3 regions of the Tahibacter amnicola genome follow, and region 2 is predicted to be linked to each of the others. Evidence: riboswitches for the same ligand, from Rfam matches in the RefSeq annotation. Region 2 holds a riboswitch; each other region holds the start of a gene.
The links. Region 2 has a riboswitch for cobalamin ahead of metE (5-methyltetrahydropteroyltriglutamate--homocysteine S-methyltransferase). Riboswitches for the same ligand answer to the same signal wherever they lie in the genome.

Region 1 (2,250 bases), 1.4 Mb from region 2:
ATTCAGATCGCACTGAGCCAGCCGATCCGCATCGACGATGTGGTCATCGTCGAGAAGGAATGGGGGCGGATCGAGGAAATCGGCGGAACGTATGTCGTGGTGCGGCTCTGGGATGAACGCCGGCTCGTCGTTCCCCTGAACTATTTCCTCGAACATCCGTTCGAGAACTGGACGCGAACCAATTCCTCGCTCCTGGGAACGGCGCAGATCTGGGCGGATTACCGTATAGACGTCCAGTCAGTGCGCGCGGAACTGGAGCGCATCTGCCAGGCCTCGCCCCTATGGGACAGGCGCACCTGCCTGCTGCAGGTAACCGAAGTGAGCGAGTACGCCATTGCCTTGCGCGCCCTGGTCAGCGCCGCCGATTCCGGGCGCAATTTCGACCTCCGCTGTGAGGTTCGGGAGGGTCTGGTGGCCTTTATCAACCGGCACCAGCCCCAGGCCTTGCCGCGCCGGCGCAACGAGCAGATCAGCGTGTCCGCCGCCGATCTGCCGGCCCGCGGCGCAAGCCCGGTGCCCCGCCCGATGACTACCGATGGGCAAATAACTCGCTAGCCGGCCGAAGCTCCTGTACCATCCGCGCCGCTCCACGGTGGCGGATGGGTCTTGGGCCCTGCCGCTTAAACGGGAAGCCGGTGCATATCCCGGCGCTGCCCCCGCAACGGTAAACGAGCAAACGCACGGCATGAGCCACTGGATGTGATCCGGGAAGGCGCCGCGCGGGATCAGGACGATCCACTCGTGAGTCCGGAGACCGGCCTTGGAGCGGTCCGCACGGCGGATCTGGTGGTGCTGCGGAGGGCAGCGCCGCGGCGTGCATCCTGCCCGTTCGCCCTGCGTCCTCCGCAAACCGTGTCTTGTCTTACGAAACCGCGCGGGTGAGCGCGGAGGAACCCATGAAACTGAACCTGCTTTCCGCCGCAGTGATCGCGCTGCTGGCCCTGCCCCATGCTGCCTCCGCCGCCACCGGCGACGAAGAACTCGACGATGTCATCGTCACCGCGACACGCACCGCCGTTACGGTCGACGACACGCTCGCGCCGGTCAATGTGATCACCCGCGCCGACATCGAGCGCCTGCAGGCCCGGTCGCTACAGGATCTGTTGCGCGGCCTGCCCGGCGTGTCGGTTTCCAACAGCGGCGGGCCCGGCAGGAACACCTCCCTGTTCCTGCGCGGCACCGAATCGGATCACGTCCTGGTGCTGATCGACGGCATCAAGGTCGGCTCCGCCACCTCCGGCAATGTGGCCTTCCAGGATCTGCCGGTCGAGCAGATCGAACGCATTGAAATCGTCCGCGGCCCCCGTTCGAGTCTCTACGGTTCCGAGGCGCTCGGCGGCGTCATCCAGATCTTTACCCGGCGCGCCCACGGCGAATTCGCCCCGCACTTCAGTGTGGGCTATGGCTCGGAAAACTCCCGCGAGGCCGCTGCCGGCCTGAGCCTGGCGGGCGACCAGGGCTGGTTCGCCGCCAATGCCGCCTACTCGGACACCGATGGCTTCAACGCCTGCAACGGCAAGCCCTTCCCCGGCGGCGCCGGCTGCTTCACCTATGAACCGGACAACGACGCCTACCGAAATGTCTCCGGCGCGCTGCGCGGCGGCTGGCGCTTCAGCGAGGCAGTCGAGGCGGAAGCCAACATCCTGCGTACGGAAGGCCACAACTACTTTGACGGCACCTTCGTCAACGAAAGCCAGTACCGCCAGCAGGTGATCGGCACCAAGCTCACCGTCACGCCGTCCGAGGCGTTCAAGCTCACTGTCACGGCGGGCCGCAACAATGACGATTCGGACAACCTGCTCAACGGCGTCTTCTCAAGCAAGTTCAATACGCGCCGCGACAGCCTCTCCGTACAGGGCGACATTACCCTGGCCCCGCATCACCTGCTGACCCTGGGTGGCGACCGGGTCGACGACAAGGTCGACAGCACCACCACCTTCGACGAACGCTCGCGCGAGGACATCGGCGTGTTCGCCCAGTACCAGGGCCAGTTCGGGCGCCATGACGTGCAGCTGTCGGCGCGCAATGACGACAACGAGCAATTCGGCAGCCACGCTACCGGCGGTGCTGCCTGGGGCTACGGGCTCACCGAAAATCTGCGCCTGGTGACCAGCTACGGCACGGCCTTCAAGGCACCGACCTTCAACGAACTGTACTACCCGAACTTCGGAAACCCGACGCTGCAGCCGGAAGAATCACGCTCGTTCGAGGTGGGCCTGCGCGGCCAGGCGGGCAACCTGCGCTGGTCGG
Region 2 (2,250 bases):
CGCATCGACAACCCGTTTGCCGACAACTTCGGCAGCAACGGCAGCACGCTTGTCAACTTCCGCGAGGAGTACACGTTTTATTGCTGCGGCATCCATGCCGGCCTGGCCGCCAACCCCGCACCATTCAACTACAGCGGCAACACCGGCTACGTCCCGGTGGCCACGCAGGCGAATGCGACCGCCGCGGGCGCCGTGTTTGACCGTGCCGGTGCGTATCCGCGCGATCAGGTCGCGACGGCGGCACGGACCGAATACACCGCGCGCTCGGGCAGCTGGGGCAATCGCTTCCTGGACAGCAGCCAATGGATGACCGGCCTGCCCGCGCCGTCGGCGCCGCCGGTGGATACGGATAACGACGGCATGCCTAACGCCTGGGAGACCGCCCACGGCCTGAACCCCTCGGTCAACGACGCGGCCCTCGTCCGCCCGTCGGGCTATACCGCCATCGAGGAATACATCAATGAACTGGCCGATTCCCTGACTGGACCGGTCGACGCCATCTTCGCCAACGGTTTCCAGTAAACGGGCAGTACGCCGCAGCCGATTGACTCGGACGTCTATACGTCTTAACGTCCGCGGCGTTGATGGTTCCGGGAGTCACGCCCCGGATGAAAAGGGAATCCGGTTGGAATCCGGAGCTGCCCCGCAGCGGTAATTGGAAACGACCTTCGCCAATGGCACTGGCTCCCCTGCCGGGAAGCGGCGAACAGTAGGCAAGCGGTGATCAAGACACCGCCACGTCCATAAGCCCGAAGACCTGCCTCGACCGAAAGCAACCGCTTTCGTACGACCTGGAGCTCCGCGGGGAGACATCCGGACACCGGCGCATGCCGGTCTTCGGCGTTTGTCCGCGATTCCGGTTCGCCCGCGGGGGCGAAGGGTCAGGCCATGCCGGCAGACGCTGCGGCGTGTCGTGCCTTCGTTCCTCTCGGCGTACTCACAAACGCTGGAGGAATTGCAATGTCTTTGGTTACTTATCTCGGTTTTCCCCGCATCGGTTTGAAGCGCGAGCTCAAGCGGGCGCTGGAAAGCTTCTGGCGCGGCGAGTCCGACGCCGCGGCCCTGCAGCAGGCTGCGTCGGAATTGCGCCTGCGTCACTGGCGCCTGGCCCAGGATGCCGGGGCAGATGTCGTGCCCGTCAACGACTTCTCGCTCTACGACCATGTCCTCGATCACGCCGTCATGTTCGACGCCGTGCCCGATTCCCACCGAGCCGTGCTCGATGCGGATTTTCTCACCGGCTATTTCGCCCTCGCCCGCGGCCTGCAGAAGGACGGACACGATCTGCGCGCGCTGGAAATGACCAAGTGGTTCGACACCAACTATCACTACCTGGTACCGGAACTGCGACGCGGCCAAACGTTCCGCCTGCGCGATGACAAGCCCGTACGGGAATTCATCCAGGCACGCGACGCCGGGCTTCGTCCCCGGCCCGTGCTGCTGGGCCCCGTGAGCTTCCTGCTGCTGGCCAAGACCACCGACGGCAGCGCGCGACTGGCCCTGCTCGACGCCCTGCTGCCCTGCTACGTGCAGCTGCTGGCGGCACTCAAGCAGGCGGGCGCGGAATGGGTGCAGATCGACGAGCCGTTCCTGGTGCTCGATCTGGACGAGGACACGCGCCACGCGTACGAGCACGCGTGGGAAGTGCTGTCCAGGGCAGACGGACCGAAGCGGTTGCTGACCACGTACTTTGGCGCATTGGGTGACAACGCGGCATTTGCCGCACGGTTGCCGGCCAACGGCCTGCACATCGACCTGGTCCGCGGGCCCGACCAGCTCGACGACGTGCTCAGGGTACTGCCGTCCGACCGCACGCTCAGCCTGGGCCTGGCCGATGGCCGGAACGTATGGCGCGCGGACCTGGACAAGGCCTTGCTGGCCTCGCAGCGCGCACATGCGCAGCTGCCGTCCCGGCAGATCTGGCTGTCCAGCTCGTGCTCGCTGCTGCATGTACCAATCGACCTGGCGCCGGAGACGGCACTGCCCGGCGCGATTCGTCCCTGGCTGTCGTTCGCGCGGCAGAAGATCGAGGAGCTGCGCACCATCGCCGACGCTCAGCGCAACGATGCAGGGGCTCTGGCAGCCCTTGCCGCGGCACGTGCGGCACGCGCGGCGCGCCTGCTGTCGCCGCTGGTGACCCGCCCGGGGCTGCGGCGCCGGCTGGAAGCGCTCACCGCGGACCAGGGCACGCGCAAAAGTCCCTACGCCGTGCGTGCGGAACGCCAGCGCGAAGCCCTGCGGCTGCCGCTG
Region 3 (2,250 bases), 700 kb from region 2:
TTCGACAGATGGACGACGTTGCCTTCCTTCGCCGTCTGGTTGCAGGCGCGGTTGGACTTGTCCTTGAACGTCATCCAGCCGTTCCCGGTCTGCGCCAGCGAACGCATCATGCGGGCGTAGAGGTCGCGCGCACGGATCTGCTTCATCGCAAGGCCGGCGGCTTCGGCCTGCTCGTAGGCATGATCAAATGCCGGGCCGAAACGGTCGACGAGCTGCGGCACGATCTTCGGGTCGAACAGCGACCACATGCCGTCGGTCTCGACGCGGCGCATGAAGAGGTCGGGAATCCAGTTGGCGAGATTGAGGTTGTGCGTGCGACGCGCCTCGTCACCGGTGTTCTCGCGCAGCTCGAGGAATTCCTCGATATCCGCGTGCCAGGTTTCCAGGTAGACACAGGCCGCGCCCTTGCGCTTGCCGCCCTGGTTCACCGCGTTGACCGAGGCGTCCAGTGTCTTGAGCCACGGCACGATGCCGTTGGAAAGGCCATTGGTCGAGCGGATCAGCGAACCGCGCGAACGCACGCGCGTATACGACAGGCCGATGCCGCCGGAGAACTTCGACAGCATCGCCACGTCGGCATAACGCTTGTAGATCGCTTCGAGCGAGTCATCCGGCGAATCGAGCAGGAAGCAGGATGACAGCTGCTCGTGCGTGGTACCGGAATTGAACAGCGTCGGCGAGCTCGGCAGGTAGTCGAGGTTCGCCATCAGGCGGTACAGCTCCAGCGCCTCGCCCACGTCTTCGCTCAGGGCACAGGCGATGCGCAGGAAGAACTGCTGCGGCGTCTCGATGACCTTGCGCGACTGCGGATGACGCAGCAGGTAGCGGTCGTACAGCGTCCGCAGACCAAAGTAGTCAAAGCGCTTGTCCATTTCCGGATCGAGCGCGTTGTTGAGCTTGCGCGCATTGGCCTGCACGAATTCGAGCAGACGCGCATTGATCAGCCCCAGCTCATGGCCGCGCGCCACCGACTGCGAAAACGCGTGGATTTCCTGGCCACCCACTTCCTTGTCGATATAGGCCGCGAGCAGACGCGCCGCGAGACGGCCGTACTCGGGCTCTTCGGCAGTGAGCATGGCGGCGGTGCGGATCGACAGTTCGTCCAGCTCGCGCGTGGTGGCACCGTCGTACAGGCCGGAGATCGTGCGCGTGGCCACGCGCATCGGGTCCACCGAAAACAGGCCGTCCGCTGCGCGCGTGACGGCGCGGACAATCTTGTTCAGGTCAACCGGCTCGCGCTTGCCGTTGCGCTTGGTGACAGCCATGGCGCCGCTGGAGTGCGGTGGCGTCAGCGCAAACTGCGGCGCGCGGGTTTCGTTGTCACGCGCGGATCGCGCGGCGGTGGAAGTGGTGTTGTCGAGTTCGGTCGTATGCATGGCGTCCCTCCGGTGCGAGTGGGGGCACGGTCATCGTCCCGGCCCAGGGGACGACAAAACGAAGGGACGGCGACGCCGCGGTCAGGGACCGCCGCATGGCCACGCCCCCTCGGGCGTGCGGAGTGCAGGATGGTGATCGGCGGTCGCGCGCGATGAGACGGCGCAACCTTTAGGCCGACGACCTCCCCGCGGAGGCTCCGGAGCCAGTCCGCGCGGTGTGCGACGCGCGGCTGTCGGCAGGTATTCGGGCTCGCGGACCCGGCCCGACACGCGTCGAACCGCCTACACGCCGTCGCTTCCCAGCCCCGGAGGACCAGTGCATTTGACGACTGTCGTTTCCACTCACCGCTGCGGGGCAGCTCCGGAATTTCACCGGATTCCCGTTTAATCCCGGCCGAGACCGGGAACCGACGGGACACAACATATCGGGGTTGACAGAACCGGGTCAACACAAAAGGCTGTGGACTGAGCCCTTCGTCACCGAATCGGGCGAGCTCGGCGGAAGCGCCGTGTCAAGCCCGCGCCGCCGTCCTCAAGGGCACGCCAGCGCAGACGCGACGGTGCCCTCGGCAGCCGCACGCTCGGGCGCTGCGGCCCGCGCCGGGGACACTGGCCGGGCCGCGTCGACCGGCGTGGTCTGCGGAGCGAGAACGTCCGGCCGGACGATGTAGCCATGCATGAACAGCAGGTCTTTGGCGATCGAGAACTTGGCGAGGGAGAACATGGTGGGCTTCGCTTTGCGCCGAGGGCGCTGTGTTGAGGCGAATGCAAGCGTAGTCGCGCCATACCGCTGCAAAAAGCGATATCTTCGCAAGCCAGGCTTGAGGAATTCTCACAATGGCACGTCCGCCACTGGCCGCACTGCAGGCCTTCG

Region 1: it holds a riboswitch for cobalamin, as region 2 does, so the genes downstream of both, btuB (TonB-dependent vitamin B12 receptor) here and metE (5-methyltetrahydropteroyltriglutamate--homocysteine S-methyltransferase) in region 2, are expected to answer to the same signal.
Region 3: it holds a riboswitch for cobalamin, as region 2 does, so the genes downstream of both, N4264_RS00385 (ribonucleoside-diphosphate reductase subunit alpha) here and metE (5-methyltetrahydropteroyltriglutamate--homocysteine S-methyltransferase) in region 2, are expected to answer to the same signal.

The regions. Positions count from the first base shown of each region.
Region 1 covers NZ_CP104694.1:4,487,214-4,489,463, forward strand. The annotation lists gene N4264_RS17470 (mechanosensitive ion channel family protein) at 1-555, shown strand, start outside; cobalamin riboswitch at 574-777, shown strand; gene btuB (TonB-dependent vitamin B12 receptor) at 897-2,250, shown strand, end outside.
Region 2 covers NZ_CP104694.1:5,858,337-5,860,586, forward strand. The annotation lists gene N4264_RS23130 (pectate lyase family protein) at 1-522, shown strand, start outside; cobalamin riboswitch at 569-779, shown strand; gene metE (5-methyltetrahydropteroyltriglutamate--homocysteine S-methyltransferase) at 961-2,250, shown strand, end outside.
Region 3 covers NZ_CP104694.1:101,007-103,256, forward strand. The annotation lists gene N4264_RS00385 (ribonucleoside-diphosphate reductase subunit alpha) at 1-1,376, opposite strand, end outside; cobalamin riboswitch at 1,594-1,803, opposite strand; gene N4264_RS00390 (hypothetical protein) at 1,909-2,100, opposite strand; gene N4264_RS00395 (LysR substrate-binding domain-containing protein) at 2,214-2,250, shown strand, end outside.